2 regions of the Deinococcus sp. QL22 genome follow, and region 2 is predicted to be linked to the other one. Evidence: riboswitches for the same ligand, from Rfam matches in the RefSeq annotation. Region 2 holds a riboswitch; the other holds the start of a gene.
The links. Region 2 has a riboswitch for FMN ahead of ribD (bifunctional diaminohydroxyphosphoribosylaminopyrimidine deaminase/5-amino-6-(5-phosphoribosylamino)uracil reductase RibD). Riboswitches for the same ligand answer to the same signal wherever they lie in the genome.
Positions count from the first base shown of each region.

Region 1: linked by a shared signal. The riboswitch ahead of ribD (bifunctional diaminohydroxyphosphoribosylaminopyrimidine deaminase/5-amino-6-(5-phosphoribosylamino)uracil reductase RibD) and the one ahead of ribD (bifunctional diaminohydroxyphosphoribosylaminopyrimidine deaminase/5-amino-6-(5-phosphoribosylamino)uracil reductase RibD) in region 2 are both predicted to bind FMN.

Region 1 covers NZ_CP097150.1:2,259-11,288, reverse strand. Annotated here, with positions in the region: gene M1R55_RS16105 (hypothetical protein) at 1-71, opposite strand, end outside; gene M1R55_RS16100 (hypothetical protein) at 377-550, opposite strand; gene M1R55_RS16095 (transposase) at 670-1,866, opposite strand; gene M1R55_RS16090 (hypothetical protein) at 2,188-2,403, shown strand; gene M1R55_RS16085 (hypothetical protein) at 2,400-2,711, shown strand; gene M1R55_RS16080 (hypothetical protein) at 2,708-3,265, shown strand; gene M1R55_RS16075 (hypothetical protein) at 3,262-3,582, shown strand; gene M1R55_RS16070 (hypothetical protein) at 3,608-4,315, shown strand; FMN riboswitch at 4,882-5,049, shown strand; gene ribD (bifunctional diaminohydroxyphosphoribosylaminopyrimidine deaminase/5-amino-6-(5-phosphoribosylamino)uracil reductase RibD) at 5,117-5,563, shown strand; gene M1R55_RS32150 (RibD family protein) at 5,560-6,198, shown strand; gene M1R55_RS16060 (riboflavin synthase) at 6,202-6,849, shown strand; gene M1R55_RS16055 (bifunctional 3,4-dihydroxy-2-butanone-4-phosphate synthase/GTP cyclohydrolase II) at 6,846-8,051, shown strand; gene ribE (6,7-dimethyl-8-ribityllumazine synthase) at 8,100-8,579, shown strand.
Region 2 covers NZ_CP097155.1:81,846-90,875, forward strand. Annotated here, with positions in the region: gene M1R55_RS28210 (hypothetical protein) at 1-150, shown strand, start outside; gene M1R55_RS31925 (hypothetical protein) at 110-271, shown strand; gene M1R55_RS32000 (HD domain-containing phosphohydrolase) at 731-3,394, opposite strand; gene queC (7-cyano-7-deazaguanine synthase QueC) at 4,118-4,810, opposite strand; gene M1R55_RS28230 (7-carboxy-7-deazaguanine synthase QueE) at 4,820-5,512, opposite strand; gene M1R55_RS28235 (6-carboxytetrahydropterin synthase) at 5,509-5,919, opposite strand; gene queF (preQ(1) synthase) at 5,919-6,383, opposite strand; FMN riboswitch at 7,287-7,453, shown strand; gene ribD (bifunctional diaminohydroxyphosphoribosylaminopyrimidine deaminase/5-amino-6-(5-phosphoribosylamino)uracil reductase RibD) at 7,485-8,594, shown strand; gene M1R55_RS28250 (riboflavin synthase) at 8,609-9,030, shown strand, end outside.

The DNA.
Region 1 (9,030 bases), on a different replicon from region 2:
CCCTCGCTACCTTTGAGCGCTGGAACGCCCGGCAGCGTGACCTTAAATTGCCGGTGTTGCGCCGCCCTCAACCCATGCCCTTCCAGGAGACCCCGTGAGCGTTGAGTTATGCGAGTGGCATGACACCCGCGCGGCCTGCAAACCCTGATCGACCTAGCGCCCTGAGCCTGCTGCGTCAGGTCGAAGTGCAGCGCATCCGCACTCTGGAGGCCCAAGAATGATCCTGTGCGACTGTTGCCAAGTTGAAGTCTTGACTCGCCCCGGCCGGTGTGCCCGCTGTCCCAAGCCTCAAACCCCCTCCCCCTGTACACGTGCCCAAGCATCCGGGCGCGTGAGGCGGGTGCTGTGAGCGTGCAGGGGAGGCGGGATGAAGTCTCTATCGGTAGAGGCCCACGACCACGTATTCCCCAAGATGGGGGGTGAAGTGCAGAGCAATAGGTGCCGCTTGGTACCACACGCCGTCAAAGACGCTCCCGAATCGACGGACGTTTCCGTCGATCACGGCTTCTCTCAGGGCGTTGGCGAAGGGCCACGAGTCCACGGCGATCAAGCCGCGAATCTCCCAGTCTTCGGGTTGTGTGGCCGTTGCGTTAACGATGGAGAGGGCATCGAAGTGATCGAAGTTGACTTGAAGGTGTTGTCCTTCGGGGGCTGACGGCCTGACACAATTTATGAGGGAGAGCGAAATCTGATCACCCAGCCGCCTTCCACAGCGTCCATAGGGCTGACTTGCGATTTGTTGCGACGTCCGGGAGACGCCGGATCGGCGCCACCCTGAAGGGTCAGCCGGTTGAGTACTGCCCGACCCCGGCTCAGCGCGAAGAGGAGGCCGCGTAAACCAAGCTTCAAATAGCTCAGGGCGCGGTTCCAATGGGGATCGATGGTTCTGCGAACACCCTGCTGCACGATCTGGAGTCCTTCGGAGACGAGCAAGAGCGTGGCCACGGAGATCACCAGGATCAGGCGTTCGAGACTGGCGGCATCACGCAGTTTGGAGTCTTCCAGACCGAAGAGGCCGCTCTTGTCATCCAGGAATCCTTCCTCGATTTGGAAACGCTCGCCGTATTCAGCAAACGTTCCAAGACTCGTCGGTTCATCACTGACGACCTGCCACTGCTCTGGGCCGTCCGTCGGACGGCCCAGAGCGACATGCACCGGCCCAAATCGGTGTCCGGTGATGGTGACGTTGTGGAAGCAGCGCGTTTCGCGCGCTGCGAGTTTGATTTCCCCGATGGTGCAGACCCGTTGCCCGTCTGGAGCGGCCAGAATCAGGCTCGATTTGATGCGGATGCGGAAGTGCCAGCCACAAACCCGCAGCCAGCCCATCAGTGCCGTGTCGCAAAAGCCCCGATCCGCCAGGAGCCGAACATCGTGCAGCCCGAGGAAATCCAGCAAGCCTTTGACCTCGGCGAGGACAGGCAGGAGTTGTTCGGTACTGACCTGAGCGCTGGCATGCTCAAGGATGCGGGAGACGAGCGGTACCGCTCGTCCCCGGTAGAGGACGGCCACCCGGATCAGACAGAAGCGTCCGAACAGGATGCTGGTGTCCAGTGCCAGCGTCAGGGAATGCGGGCCCCACTCCCGCAGGGCTCGGGTGATGAGGGGGCCATACACGCTGCCAGGGTCGATGGCTGGATTCTCCAGCCACCGTCGGCAGCGACGTTCGGTACTCTGAGCGACTGTGGCCTGGGAGTGAATGTGCGGCAGCCAGGAGGGGATGGAGACGCTCTGGGACAGCACCAGGCCACTGACCATCCACGCCAGCGTACGGGTGTTGCGGACGTCGTTCCATAGGGCGGGGTGGAGGTGGGGCAGGATCGCTTGGTACAGTCGGGAGGCGTCCCCGGCGATATTTTCAGTCTTCACAAACAGAAAGTGTCCCCTACCGGGGACGCTTTCTCATACTTTGTGTCAGGCCGTCAGCCTTCGGGGGTCAGTTCCAATTGTTCACCACTTCAACGGCAAACTTGAGAGCAGGGCAGGCTGACGTTTGGTCCCTTGGGGAAGGTGATGCGGGTGGTGGAAAACATGTGGCCTACGCTAGCGCGTTCGTCTCAGGCGAGAACGCACACGTCCTGTGCGGGAGGAACAAGGATGACGAACTGCTCAAGGTGGGCGCGTGACGGCGATTGCCTCTCCCGTGGCGTCCAGGCCTGTCCCTGAGCGCACTCAGTTGCCGCCGCTCGAATGCCGGGCCGCCGGGCCTTGGCCCTGTTTGAAGACGTCTCCACGCTGAGCCTGAAGCAGATCGCCGTCGCGCTGGAAGTGAGTCCTCAGTATGCTCGGCTGCTGGTACGCGGTCTGGAAGTGCTCGGGTACGTTGTTTGCCAGGTGCCCGTGATTCACCGGTACCGCACATGCCGGGTGCGGCAGGTGTGGGCCGCTGGCCGGGTGCAGGAGTGACGGCCGCTGGCCAGTTGGTGGAGACCGACCGGGGCTGGAAGCGTGCGCTCGGCCCACATAGAGGTATAACCAGCTTCGTCGCGGAATTCGCGCGCACACCAGACCTGCCTGGTGTGCTTCCCTTCCAACTGACACAGGACTTCCTGAACGGCCACAATGATGAGTCTATTGCGGAGTTGTGGAATGACGCGGGTCTGGGGAGCATTGCCAACACGACCCGCGCTTACCTCGTCAGCATCTTGCTCGAAGACGTGCCCAAACTGGCCGCTGCGAGGTTCGTGTCCCGTATGTTCCGAGGGGAATCATGACCGGCGCGATGGAGTCTGTCCTAAACGTGATGCGCGGCGACCGGGCACGGATCTGGACAGCCTCACAGGTGGGAGCAGAGCTGAAGCTGCCCACGCAAACGGTCAGCGGCCGCCTGCGCCAACTGGCAGGCGAAGACAAGATTGAGCGCGTCTCGGCGGGCCACTACCGGCTGCACACCCTCAAGGGAACCGCTCAACCCGCCGATGAGCACGTGGTTTCTCCAGAGGGTGGACGTGTTTCGGAGGGGGCCACCGTGATCGTGTCCACCTCTCACGCGGCCCGGAACCTTGCGGACTTCAGCGCGCTCCAGCAACCAGCCGCCGTGCAGGATCTGCCGCCTTTGCGCGGAGACAGCACGCCAGTCTCAGAGCTGGAGATCGAGCAGCTCCTGAGCTGCCTGAAAGCGCAGGGCCGCCCCATGTCCGAGTCGATGCTGATGAGCCGCCTGTCCCGCAGTGGGTGGCGGATGGGCCGCTTGAAGGCCGTGCTCGACGTGGCGATGGAACAGGGCAGCGTGTTTCAGCCGGACGGCCAGCGGTACGACCGCGCATGAATCGCCCGGTGGCCATCCTGGCGCAGGCCTTTGCCGAGGGGGAATTCGTGACCTGGCTGGAAGGCAAGACGCAGCGCGAACGCTGGGGCGTCTTGGAAGCTGTGCACACCTCGCCCGGCTGGCCCAGTGAGTACACCGTGCGCTCGATCTGCCGGGGCGGCCTCCTCTCCCGCACCGCCCAGCGCCGCCACCAGTCTGAGTTGAACGCCGCCGATCCGGGCAAGCGCCCGCTGACTGCCGATGAGTTGAAAGTCCGCATTGAGCGCGTTCAAGCCCGGATTTCTGCCCTCCAGACCTCACTCAGGAGCCGGCCGTGATCCGTCTCCAAGAGAGGCGGGCCGCATGAAGCCAGCGCCGTTGACCGAGGCGGAGCGGGGTGAACTCACGCGCTGCGAGGCAACGATCCGTGACCACCGCGACGCGGTCGACCGGATTGGTTCCGCACTCAAAACCATTCGTGATCAGAGGCTCTACCGTGAGGGGTTCTCCTCGTTCGGAGAGTACGTGCAGGAGATCTGGAACAGGACGCGCACCTGGGCGTACTTCCTGATCGACGCGTACACGACGCGCAGCATCCTGGCAGAGGTCGGCATCCCCGTGCATTCCGAACGCGAGGCCCGCGCCCTCAAGCCGGTGGCGCGGCAGGTGGCGGCCCTGTCGCCGCTGGAGCGCAGCAAACTCACCCCTGCTGGGGCACTGACGCTGATGCCGCTTCCCAAGCTGATGCAGGCGCAGTTGCCGCCTCCGCCCCCTCAACCGCCAAGTCTCCCCACTGAAGCGACCGTCTCTCTTGAATTCACGGGTCAAGGCTGGACAGGCTTCATCTGGGTGGACGGCCGCTCGACTCGCCTGCCTCCCCACGCGACGTGGGCGGAGGCGTCTGGGGCCGCCGTGCTCGAACTCACGCGCCTCGGCTTACCCAGCCATCATTTGCGTCAGGCCTCCGCCCCACCGACCCCTGCTCGGCTTTCAATGGACGCGCGATTGCTGCTTGATCTGTTGAACAAGGGGGAGCGGGTCTCGGGGCGCGTCAATTGGCGGCCCGCATGAATTGGGCCGATGCCCGCGTAACCCGGGCTCTTCGAGAGCTGATCGACTCCAAACAAGTGCGCGCTGCCGGTGGGGGCTACGCTGCTGGGAACGCGCCATGACCTGCCCCCGCCGGGGATAGAGGTCGATGAAATCCTGATCGGTCAGGAAGATGCCGAGTTCGTCGCGGAGGCGCAGAAATGGCGCACTCTTGGGAAACGCCGCGCGGGCAATGCGAGTCGTTTGGGCTGGAATCTCTGGAATTGCGGTGGGACGCAACAGTGCTCAGTGTGCGCTCTCCCCTGGGAATTCGCCAGCAGAATCGGAAGGTTTTTGCGGTGAACAGCGGAGGCTCAAGCTGCTGTTTGAGACCGCTCACTGCCGTGTCAAACCTAGGCAGGCCTGTCAAGTATCCATGCCCATACCAAGCCTATGAGGGGTGGTGCCTGAACCGGGTCGATGTAGACAGACCGTCCGTGTGTTTGTCCAACCTGTATACGGGTGCAGGTTCCGCTCCGTCATTCCTGCTCCAATGAGTTCGCTACATTCTGTGTCCTGCTTTGTTTGTTAAAGTGCCCCTGGCGCAAGCCATCCTTCGGGGCGGGGTGAAATTCCCCACCGGCGGTAATCATGACCAAGGCCCGACCCGCCTGACATGTCAGCCCGCGAAGCCAGGCCCAGACGCAGTACAGGCCCAGCCCGATTCGGTGAAACTCCGGAGCCGACGGTCACAGTCCGGATGAGAGAAGGAGGAAGTCGATTCGCCCCCGCGAATCGGCAACTGACATGTGTACCGGAATCTATTCCCCAGACAGAGTGTTTATGCAAGAAGCCCTGGAGCTCGCGGCGCGTGCGCTGGGCCGCACGGCTCCCAATCCTCCAGTCGGCTGCGTCATCGTGCAAGGTGACGAGATCGTCGGGCGCGGCTTTCATCCCCAGGCGGGAGAACCGCATGCCGAGGTGTTTGCCCTGCGCGAGGCCGGCGAACGGACGCGCGGCGCAACAGGGTACGTGACGCTTGAACCCTGCAGCCATTTCGGCCGTACTCCACCCTGTGCCGACGCCCTGATCACGGCAGGCCTCTCACGCGTGGTGGTGGCCGCTCTGGATCCCAATCCGCAGGTGAGTGGGAGAGGCGTAGAGAGGTTGCGTGCAGCGGGCATCCAAGTGGATGTTGGCGTTCTCGCGGACGAAGCCGTTCATCAGCAGTCGGGCTTTCGCAGCCTGATGGTCTGGGGCGTCCCTGGGTCGTCTACAAGTACGCCATGACTCTCGACGGCCGGGTGGCCGCCCTGTCTGGCGACAGCCGCTGGGTCAGCGGAGGAGCGGCGCGGATCCTGGTTCACCACTGGCGCGACCAGTTCGACGCCATTGCGGTGGGGAGCGGCACAGTCCTGGCCGATGACCCCGAACTCACGACCCGCGGCCTGCCTGCAGGACGACATCCCCGGCCAGTCATCTTTGACCGCCGGGGCCGTATTCCCGGCACGGCCCGTGCCCTGCGACCTGGAGCGGTGATCATCACGGGTCCAGACACCGACGCCCGGCATCTGGAGCGCGAAGACCTCCATCTCCTGCGCGCAGGTGACCTCAGCCAGGCGCTGAGCGGATTAGGCGAGCTTGGCATCACCAGTCTGCTGCTGGAAGGTGGCGCGACGCTCGCAGGCGCTTTGCTTGCCGCAGAGCTGATCGATGAGGTCCGTGTCTTCGTCGCTCCCCGGCTGCTCGGCGCGGGCCTGAGTCCATTGGCGGCTCCCGCACCCACGCATATGAGCCAGGCGCAGAACCTGACTGACGTGACGTTTGCGCCTGTTGGAGCAGACGTGCTGATGCAGGGCCTCCTGCATGCGGTTCCACAATTCAGCAGGCCGAGCCTCACTGCCGCTTCCTTTAAAGGAGCTTGAACTATGTTTACTGGCATCATTGAACAGCTCGGCCGCGTGACCCAGGCCGCCGAGCACAACGGTCACCTGACCCTCCGCATCGCCCCCGAACACCTCTGGCCTGACCTCGACCTCGGCGAGAGTATTGCGGTCAGCGGCACCTGCCTGACCGTGACTGGATGGGACGAGACCACCTTTACGGTCGATCTGTCGCACGAAACCCTGGCCAAGACGGCTCCTCACTGGCAGACGGGGTCTACCGTGAACCTGGAGCGGGCCATGAGCGTCACCTCCCGGTTCGGCGGACACGTCGTGAGCGGGCACGTGGACGGCGTGGCTGAGGTGTTGGAGGTTCGGGAAGAACCCGGCGCGTTCACCATGCGGGTTCGTGCTCCTGCTCAGCTCGCCAAGTTTTTGGTGCCCAAAGGGAGCATCACCGTGGACGGCGTGAGCCTGACCGTCGTGGAGGTGGGCGGTCCTGGGGGGAGCCGGACAGACCTTGCGCCGGACGAATTTACCCTCTGGCTGGTGCCGCATACCCTGGAGGTCACGACCCTGCGCGACTGGCGGCCTGGTACACAAGTCAACGTGGAAGCCGACCAGATGGCCAAGTACCTTGAGCGCCTGATCCTGATGCGGGACTGGCAAGCCACCCCAGGAGTGGTTCAGTGACGCCTTCCTCTCCTTCCCTGCTGTCTCCAATCCTCGACATCCTCGCCGAGTTGCGCGCCGGACGACCGGTGATCCTGGTGGACGACGAGAGCCGTGAGAATGAGGGCGACCTGTTGATGCCTGCGGCCACTGCGACTCCGGAATGGATCAACTTCATGGCGCGCGAGGGCCGGGGACTGATCTGCGTGACCCTGACGCAGGAACGGGCCCGTGAACTCGACTTGACCTCGATGGTTGGGCGGAGCACTGACCCCAACGGCACCGCCTTCACGGTCAGTGTGGATCACCTCAGCAATTCCACGGGGATCAGCGCCTTTGACCGCGCGGCGACCGTGGCGGCCCTGATCGACCCGGCGGCTCAGGCCAGCGATTTCCGTCGTCCCGGCCACATCTTCCCGCTGGTGGCGCGGCCGGGTGGGGTGCTGCGCCGCGCGGGGCACACCGAGGCCGCGTGCGACCTGGCTCGGCTCGCGGGGTTTGCGCCCGCTGGAGTGATCTGTGAGGTCATGGGCGACGACGGCGAGATGAGCCGCTTGCCCGACCTTCTTACTTTCGGAGAGAAGCACGGGCTCCTGGTGGGTTCTATCGAGGCATTGATCGCCTACCGGCTGGAACATGATCCCTTCATGGTGCAGGTGGCCGAGGCCGAGCTTCCCACCGAGTACGGCGCCTTCCGCATCGTGGGGTTCGAAGACACCCTTTCAGGGGCCGAGCATGTCGCGTTGGTGATGGGTGAGGTCACGGAGGAACCGCTGCTGGTGCGGGTTCACTCCGAATGCCTGACCGGGGACGGCTTTCACTCGCTGCGCTGTGATTGCGGTCCGCAGCGCGACGCGGCCCTGCGTGCCATTGCTGAAGAAGGCCGGGGCGTGTTGGTGTATCTCCGGCAGGAGGGTCGAGGCATTGGGCTGCTGAACAAGATTCGCGCCTACGCGCTGCAAGATGCGGGAGCGGACACGGTAGAAGCCAACTTGCAACTGGGCTTTCCTGCGGACGCCCGTGATTTTGGGATAGGCGCGCAGATGCTGCACCTGCTGGGTGCCCGCCAGCTGCGCGTGCTCACGAACAACCCGCGCAAGCTGCACAGCCTGTCTGGTTTTGGGCTGGAAGTCATTGAACGCGTGCCTCTGCATGTGGGGGAAAACCCATACAACCTCGCGTACCTCGCGACCAAACAGGCCAAACTCGGCCACCTCACCTAAAACATCTTGGGGCAGACAGTGGTCGTCTGCCCCGATCCTGGAGAAGCTATGCAACGAATTGAAGCCAACTTGATCGCCACCAACCTGAAGATTGCCATCGTGAATACCCGCTGGAACCATTTTATCGTTGACCGTCTGGTGGAGGGGGCCGAGACAGCGTTTGTTCAGCACGGCGGAAAGCGGGAAGACCTGACGCTCGTGACTGTTCCAGGGGCGTTCGAGTTGCCGCTGGTGGCCAAGAAACTGGCGGAAAGCGGCCACTATGACGCCGTGGTTTGTCTCGGCGCTGTGATTAAAGGGGCGACTGACCACTACGACTTTGTTGCAGGGAATGCCGCCTCAGGCTTGGCACGGGTCAGTCTGGAGACCGGGGTACCGGTAGCGTTCGGAATCTTGACAACGGATACCACCGAACAGGCCATTGAGCGGGCAGGCACCAAGGCAGGCAACAAGGGCGGCGAGGCCTTGCTGGCTGTTGTAGAAACCGCCAATTTGCTCAAACAGTTGGCTAAGCACCCGGCAGGATAAAGGTGTAAGCACCTACAACCTCCCAACCGAGGCGAGTCCTGGCAAAGTCTGGGGCTCGCCTTCGTATAAATCGGCACTGACTGAGGGCTGGAGTACCTTGACCAGTTTGAGCAAGCTGACCTCTCGTGGCTGACCCAAAGCTGTATCGACACTGCCCCCCGGATGATGATCATCCAGCACGCCCCGGTAGGCCACCTTGGATCCCAGTGAGCACGCCACGACCCCGCTCATCGGCCGCAAAAAGCAAGTTACCGTGCGTCCCATGCAGTCGAATGAGAGCTTGGAGATTGGCGCGATCGTTCTGATGCCCTCCAAAAGTCAGTGGCGGCTCAAGCAGAGTGCTTCTGCATGAACCTATGACTGCGGCCACGACACGAGAGCATCACAGACGCAGGATTCACGGAAAGGCAAACGTGTAGAAGGGAAGGGATATGTAGAGGAGAGAAGATGC
Region 2 (9,030 bases):
CAGGTCTTCAAAGCGCTGCGCGAGACCCTGGGCAAGCAGCTGCTGACCGACCTCGCGGAGACCACCCAGCACCGGCAACCTCAGCCGCGAACCCAGGCTCAAACTCACCGTGGACGAAATCCGGAACGTCACGTTGATGGCCCGGTTTGAAGCGGCTACCAGCAACGACAACATGATCACGCTGGTCGTGCACGGCCTCGACCGCCTGATCGGGGCCGTGAACCTCCCCAAAGTTGTCGTACCCGGCGTGCCTGCCGGCGAGAAAGTCTGAGTGGTCTTGCACAGTAACCCGGGCTAGGAGTATGTATTCATAGACCCGGCCTCAGGCCGGCTGAGCGGTTTGATTGATTTTGGGGAGAGTTACTTCAGTCATCCGGTGAATGACCTGCGCCGCTGGTTGGCTCCTCAAGACCGGGCGGCCCTGCTGGAAGGGTATGCCTCAGGTGGTGCGCTGAGTGAGCGATACCTATCCTCTCGTGATAGCGGGTGGCGTGCGTGCTGGCCGACATGACAGCGATCGCCCGGGCAGTTCCTAGCGCGGATGCAGCGAACGCAGAGCTCGAGCGGTTGCTGGCCGTGCATTGACGGAGTGCGTGCTAGCAACAGGCAGGCCAAAGAGCGCAGCGGCCGTTGAGGTGAAGGCAAGCACAGCCGCCTGGGATACGCCTTGCACTCAGTCAGCTTCCCGTTGGTTCGGTTTTTGTAATTAGGGGTCTAGAACAGCATTTTCCTAGAGGATTGGGATCTCGGAATCGCGTCCCTTCTGGGCCCGCTGGCGGGCCTTGTCGGCATATAACCGCTCATCGGCCACGTGCAGCAAAGCCGTCAGGTTTTCAGCATCGGGGGGCACTGCGGCTGCGCCGATACTGATGGTGACCCCTGGAAAGCGGGGTGCGGCCGCCCGTTCGACCGCCACGCGGGCCTGGCCAACGAGGGCACGGAGAGAAGTCACTTCTCTGCCTGTGCGCACCACGGCGAATTCGTCGCCCCCCAGCCGAAAGGCGGCTCCCGGAAACGCCTGATCCAGTGCCCGGGCTACCAAGCACAGCAGTTCGTCACCGGCCGGATGGCCCAGCGTGTCGTTCACCTGCTTGAAGCCGTTCAGATCAAAGAGCAGCAGCCCGGCGCCTGTCGATCCCGCACCCAGGGCCGCCTCCAGATGTGCTGTGAAGGCCCGGCGATTGGGTAGCGCGGTCAGGGCGTCGGTTCGGGCCAGCTGCTGGAGTGACGCTTCGTATGCTGCGCGCTCCCGCGCACTGCTCAAGGTGCGGGCCGCTGCTGCGAGCAACGAGCGCTCCCGGGGGGTGAAGGGCGCTCCTGGGCAGGTGCGCACAACGGTGAGCACGGTATCGGCCGGGCCGCCGCGGAGCGGCAGGAAGGCGATGGACTGGACGTTCAGCTGGATCAGCGCTGGATTGCCCTCGGGATACGAAGCATAGTCGTCGATAAACAGGTTCTCCTGCGTCTCAAGTGCACGCCATACCAGCCCCTGATCAGGGGGGAGCTGCACGTTCTTTGGCACTTTAGGCGCTGGTCGCAGCGCCTGGCTTTGCCACAGGAGTTCACTCTGAATCAGGCCCTCCCTGAGCTGCATCAGGCCGCCCCAATCGAACTTCAGGGCGGGGGTGAGGGCGCCGAGCACCGAGCGGGTCAAGACACGGAATTCCTGCGGCACCTCCGAGAGTTGGGAGAGGGTGAGCAGCGTTTCGGTGTCCTGCAGCGTGTCGGTGAGTTGCTGTGTGCGGGCCTGCAACTTCCCCTCAAAGCGCTCTTCCGCAGCCTGGGCAGCCGGGCGCAGGGCTCCGTCGCGCAGCACAGCTGACAGGTCAAGCGTCAAGAAGGCTTCCACTACCGCGGGTTCAAACCGGTGCCCGGCCTGCGCCCGCAGTTCTGCATAGGCGCTTTCGCGACTCCAGGCCGCCTTATAAGGGCGCTCGCTAGTGAGCACGTCGTACGCGTCGCAGACCGCAAAGACGCGGGCCAGCCGGGGAATGGCTTCGCCCACCAGGCCGTAGGGATAGCCGCCGCCCACCCAACGCTCGTGGTGGTGGCGGATAATCTGCAGCGCGTCACTGGACAGGTGCGGCAGCCGGGTCGCCAGCGCGTGGCCCCGCGGGGCATGCGACTGCATCACTGTCCATTCCTCAGGCGTGAGTTTTCCCGGCTTCAGCAAGATCTGGTCGGGTACAGCCAGCTTGCCCAGATCATGCAGGTAGGCCCCCTCTACCAGGCTGTCGAGCTCGGCCGGGCTGAGGTTCAGCGCCACTCCCAAGGCGTAGGCAAACTTTACCACCCGCTCAGTGTGGCCGGCAGTCTCGAAGTCGCGCGCTTCCAAGGCCGTGCCCAGGCTCAGCAACCCGCCCTCGAAGGTGGCCCGCACATCCCGGGTGCGCTCGTGAACCCGCGCCTCCAGGGTGGCGTTCAGAGTCTGCAGCGACTGCCGAAGCCGGGCGGCTTCTATCCAGGCCAGGGTCTGCCGAACCGACACCAGCAGCATCGTCAGCAGCACAGCACCCAATGCCAGGGGTTCAATGCCCACCGGGCCGTTGTGACTCCAAATCAGCAGCCCAATGGTGCTCAGCGCCGCCGCGTAGGGCAGGCTGAAGCACACTGCGGGCGCCAAGCGCTTCCAGCGCACTGACTGCGTCCCAGTACGGGAGTGCACGGCCATGACGCACAGCACGCTGGCTAGGGGCCAGAACAGATCCGCTGGATGGCCGGTGAAGTAGGCGTCTTGAGCAGTCAGAACGGCGAAGATCAGGTCACCGCACGCGTAACTGGCCACCGCCGCCGCCAGCCAGCGCAGGTACAGGGGAGGCGAGGTTTGCAAGGCGATGCCCACGATCAGAGTCAACAGCAACAGGTCAAACAGGGGATAAAGCGCCGCGATGACGCGCGTTACCAACGCCCCATCGTCCAGCAGGGCCGGAGCAATTAGCCAGACCCACAACCAGCTTCCGGCAGCGACCAAGAAGACCAGCAGGTCAAGGGTGAGTCGCCAGCCCACCAGACGGTTCAACGGGCTCCGGGGGAAACCCCACACGGCTAGGGTGAACAACGGCGCGACCAGCAGGTAACTGATGTCAGCAAGTGAGGGAAAAGGCGGAGTGTCGGTGAACAGTTCCAACCCAGTCCAAATAACCGTCCCACAGATGTAGGCCAGCACGCTTCCGGCCACCGCCCACCAACCGGGGCGCTCCTCGACCGGGCGATGCTGGATTCTACGTACGATCAAGACCAGGGCCAGCACAGAGATGAGCAGCGGCCACAGGTTCCCCAGTCCTGCCCGCCAAGCCGGGGATCCGGCTCCAGGCAGCAACCACACCAAGTAACCGCCAAAGATCAACAGCAAGACCAGCACAGACGGGGACAGGGCGGAACGTCGGAGCAACATAGCGTCTTCCTCCAAGGTGGACTTCCAGTGTATGTGTGCAGCCCTTCTCTACTCTTACAGTCAGCCATTGTGGGTGGTAGAGCTCAACATGAGCATCACCAGGGTTAAACCCCACCCAGCTGATTCAGAGCTTGGCGGCCGCTAAGTAAGCAGCATCCATGGTTTAGACCTGGCAGATGGGTGGGCCTCGTCTCAGGATTGAGATTGCGTCAAAGTAAGATGACCAATGACGCAAGATCGAACTGAGTGAGGCGTTTCATTGGAGTAACCCTCATAAACTGGACGGCGTGAAGTAGAGACGAAGGCTCGTCATCCCATGTGCTGATTTGTCAGGCTGAACAACGAGGAGGCATTATGAAATAAAAGCTTCCCCGCCCTCAGAACGCCGGGCGGCCGGCGGCCGTTTGGGTGTCTTGTTGCTGCTTCCACCGGACGACGTGGTGAGGGGAAACGCTCAAGTCGCGGGCAATCTGGGCGCACCTCATTACTGGTCGTGCGAAACTACCGAACAGCGTCGTGTTTGAACTCAGGGGTGAATTTCTGCTTGGGTACGGACATGTATTCCTCCAGTGCGGATCACACTGAACTTACTTGACCAACATCACTGCTGGGCCAGCAGAGGAGCGTGCGACATGACCAAGCGCTGAAAACGTTGCGAAGTGCTAGAAATCCCTCGTGTAAGGAGTGTGGACTCTTTTACCTGCACTTAGCCGTACTTATGTCTTACCGATGCAAACCCACAGAAGAAGTGGCGAATTCAGGGTGTCCAGCTTCAATCAACGCTTGATCTCGAATGCGGCACGAATCGCACACGCCGCAGGGCTCGGCACCGCCCTGATAGCAACTCCAAGTGAGCTCAATGGGCACGCCCAAATCTAAGGCCGCTTGAACAATGGCTGTTTTGGTCAGGTGAATCAAGGGTGCGGTCAGGACGGCGCCGTGTCCTTCCACGCCTGCTTTCGATGCCAAGTCCGCCAAGGTCTGAAAAGCCGCGAGGTACTCGGGACGGCAGTCCGGGTAGCCGCTGTAATCCACGGCATTGATCCCGAGGTAAATGCGCTCGGCACCAATGGCTTCGGCCAGACTCAGACCCACGGCAATGAACACGGTGTTGCGTCCTGGGACATAGGTCACTGGAATGACACCATCCTCGGTGCCTTCAGTGGGAACGGCCAGCGTGTCGTCGGTCAGGGCACTGCCCCCAAAGGAGCCGATGTTGATGTCTATGACTCGGTGCTGTGCACCGAAATGCTGAGCGATCTGGGCAGCGCGGTCGAGTTCTATCGTGTGGCGCTGGCCGTAGCGGAATGACAGGGCCGTGCAGGCGAAGCCGTCCCGAACAGCCATGGCCAGGGTGGTGCTGGAATCCAGGCCGCCAGACAGAAGGACGACGGCGCGTTTCATGGGAGTAGTCATGAAGTCCTCTCAGTATCCCAGTTGGGCATTGCCGCCCAATGGAATGAGTCGCTTGTCGCTGTGTACGTCGAGGTCATCGGCGCGGTAGAGCTTGTGCATCTGGTAGCCCGCCCGCAGGCGGGGATTGGCTTTGACGGCGTCCGTGATGGCGTTGAGCACGCCCATGTCTCGCTCGCGTGCCTTGCTCCATTCTGGGTGGAGCCAGATCACGGCGTCTTCCCGCAGGCCGGTCAACGTGTCCAGCCCAGCCGCAATATCGGCGGGGTCGTGCACGATGATTTTGACCTCACTGGCCTGGGCAACCACACTGGCCTCCGGCCACTGGCCAAAGGGCTTGGGCGACAAGGTGACCCAGTCAATGTCGCCGCGCAATGGGGCAATTCCGCTGGTTTCTAGGTGCACCCGGCGGCCCAGGGCATGCAGGGCGTCCACCAGGGGGGCGAGATCGAACAGGATGGGTTCCCCACCCGTGATGACCACGACCGCCCCGTCAGGACTGTCTTGCCGGACGACCTCGGCCAAGTCGGTGTCGCTCATCAGGGTTACGCCTGCCGGACGGTAGTCCTTGTGCCAGGTGCCCGCACTGTCACACCAGGGACAGGCCTGTGGGCAACCATAGAGCCGAATGAAGTAGGCGGCGCGGCCCAAGTGCACGCCTTCTCCTTGCCAGGTGTAGAAGCGCTCATAGACGGGATATTTCATTCCCAGTACTCGCACGAAGAGTCAGGCGTTTCCCAGAGGGTGACCCTCAGCCGCAGGTCGTCCCCATCATCGCCGTCCGGCAGATCGGCGCGCACACGTTCCAAGGTCTTGCGGTGCAAGTAGGCTACGATCACTTCTGCCGTCGTGTCATCCCCCAGGTCGGGCAAATCGTTGAGGTAGGCGTGATCTAAGCCGCCCTGGTCAACGTCTTTTTTGGCCCATTTGAGCGTCTTGAAGTCGGCCACCATGATGTGCCGTTTCACGTGAGCACTGGGGCGCAATTGCTCAGAGGTCAGGGCCATGCGCACGCGGTAGGTGTGGCCGTGGAGGCGACCACACGGGCCGTCATAGCCGGTGATGACGTGAGCCGAATCAAAGGTAAATTCGGTCGTCAGGGTCCAAGGCATCAGGGCGCTGCACTCGGGGACAAATACTTCGCTGTGCAGATGGTATTGATCCCGCCCCGCATCCCGTAATCGCAACGAACTTCCAGGCTGAGGGGATTAAGGAGGGCCACCAGACCAGCCAAGACCCGCCGCGTTGCATGCTCGTGGTAAATGCCCACAAAACGGTAGCTCGTCAGGTAGTATTTCAGACTTTTCAGTTCGACGCAGGTGTCGCGCGGGTGATAGCGGATTTCCAAGCGGCCAAAGTCAGGCAGGCCACTCCAGGGACAGACTGGGCTAAACTCATCGGTGATGATCTCGATCTGCATGGGCTCCCCGGGGTAACGCACGGGGTCGTCTTCCCGCAGGTGGGGAAAAGTACCGAGGACAGCCACATCAATTGCGTCGAGACCTTGCACGTCGTAGCGGCGGTCAAAACCAGGGTTTTGGGGACCACAATCAGTCCCAGGAATTGCATTCGTCATTGTGTTCTCCCTGACGACCACGGGCTGGACACCGCATGGCCGGGATGACAGCACAGGTCATCCTTGTTGGGAGGTTGTCTCCTGCGGCAAAGCGCTTGGGACAAGCTCGGGGGCATTATGGGGATTGAGGTGCCATGCGGCAAGGCCAGAGACTCAGTCTTTGGAGCTCATTTCTGATAGGAGAAGAGTGCGCGTTGTCCCGTACAGAACCCGCTACGTTTCCAGCGCTTGCTCCGGGTCCCGTCAGCACGTGGGTTCGTAGCACAACCCTAACCCTGTGGACAAGGGGTGGACTGGGATAGTCTCCACCACGACACGTTGATCAGCCTGCTTGAATGACCTGCGAGCAACGGTACGCCAGCGATCACGGCTTTCGCGTGCTAGATCGTGTATGAAAGGTTGCCAAGGGGTGGGTTGAGCCCGCTTCCACCGCAGAGTCTTCTGGACTCGGGAAGCAGGTTCAGACTGCTCATCTCAATCCCTGGTGTCGGGAAGTTGACGGCCTGCTACGTCCTGAGAGAGACAAGCCTGCTTCAAAAAATTCAGGAGTTGGGGGCTGATGGGCCGCATGCGGAGGTCTCTCGCCTGCTCGGCGACAATCCGGGGCGGTCACGGGATACTGCCGCATCTCGACAGTTGGGACTCCTTGCTTTAGACACGTACTCAAAGAGCATGGGCTATTGAAAATGAGGAGCAGAGAGCGAACGAACAGGGCGGATGTGCTGAGTAGGGTTCGCTGTCGTTTTGTGACGAGTCCTTGCCTGAGACGTTACGTGCGGCGCCCCATACCCTGGCGACAATCCGTCGGATCCCTTGCCTCCCTGTCACTTGCGTTTCCAACCCCTCTTGGTAAGAGATGCACCACGTCCCCTGCTCAAAGTGTCTAGAGTGTCCGTGGCGCAAGCCATCCTTCGGGGCGGGGCGAAATTCCCCACCGGCGGTGATCATGACCTAGCCCCAACAGCCCGGCATGTCAGCCCGCGAAGCCAGGCCCAAATGCACCACAGGCCCAGCCCGACTCGGTGAGATTCCGAGGCCGACGGTCACAGTCCGGATGAGAGAAGGAGGAAGTCGATTCGCCCCCGCGAATCGGCAGCTGACATGTATACCGGAATTCATCCGCCAGACCAGTTGTTCATGCAAGAAGCCCTGACACTCGCCGCGCGCGGGCTGGGCCGAACCACCCCCAATCCGCCGGTTGGCTGCGTGATCGTGCGCGAGGGTAAGGTCGTTGGGCGCGGCTTTCACCCGCGGGCCGGAGAGCCACACGCCGAGGTGTTCGCGCTGCGTGAGGCAGGCGCCCGCGCCCGCGGAGCCACCGCCTACGTCACCTTGGAGCCGTGCAGCCACTTCGGCCACACGCCGCCCTGTGCCGACGCCCTGATCGCGGCCGGAGTGTCACGCGTAGTAGTCGCCGCCCTCGACCCCAATCCGCAGGTCGGCGGACACGGCGTGGAGCGCCTGCACGCCGCAGGAATCGACGTCACGGTCGGTGTCTTGGCCCCAGAGGCGCTACGCCAGCAAGCGGGCTTTCGCAGCCTGATCCTGCGGAAGCGGCCCTGGGTGATCTACAAGTACGCCATGACCCTCGATGGCCGGGTGGCGGCCACCTCCGGCGACAGCCGCTGGATCAGTGGGGAGGCCGCCCGGGCTCTCGTCCACCGGTGGCGCGACGAGCTGGACGCCGTCGGGGTGGGCGGGGGCACGGTGCTCGCCGACGATCCCCGGCTTACGACCCGCGGTGTCCCCGGCGGGCGCGACCCCCGACCTGTCCTGTTCGACCGCCGGGGCCGCACTCCGGGAACAGCACGGGCCCTGCGGCCGGGTGCCGTAGTCGTCACTGCGCCCGGTCGCGACACCACGCATCTAGAAGCAGAGGGCGTGGACATCGTGCATGCTGATGGCCTCTCGGAGGCGCTGGAGGCGCTGGGCACGCTCAGCATCTCGAGTCTGCTGCTCGAGGGCGGGCCAATCTTGGCTGGCGCCCTGTTCGCAGCCGATCTGATTGACGAGGTGCGCGCCTTCGTGTCCCCGAAGCTGCTGGGGCTGGGCTTAAATCCCCTGGCTGCCCCTGGGCCACTGCGGATGAGTCAGGCGCGAGACCTGCAGGGCGTGACCGTCACACCAGTTGGTCCGGACGTGCTTGTCCAGGGCTTTTTCCACTCCATTCCACACGTGACAGCCCAGGCTGCAGCCACGTGCTCCACTTGAGGGAGAAACCAATCATGTTTACAGGAATTATCGAACAAGTCGGCTGCATCACGCGCGCCGCAGAAGAAGACGGCCACCTGCGCCTGAACATCGCGCCTGAACGGATGTGGACGGATCTCCATCTCGGCGAGAGTATCGCTGTGGGTGGAACCTGCCTGACTGTGACGGGGTGGAATGCTCAGACCTTCAGCGTCGATCTGTCCCACGAAACGTTGGCCAAGACTGCGCCCCACTGGGCGTCTGGCACCCGCGTGAACCTGGAGCGCGCCATGAGCGCCTCTGCCCGCTTCGGCGGCCACGTCGTCAGCGGTCATGTGGACGGGGTCGCCGAAGTGCAAGACGTCCGTGAGGAACCCGGCGCCTACACCATGCGCGTTCGCGCGCCCCGCCACCTCGCCCGGTTCCTGGTGCCCAAAGGCAGCGTCACGGTGGACGG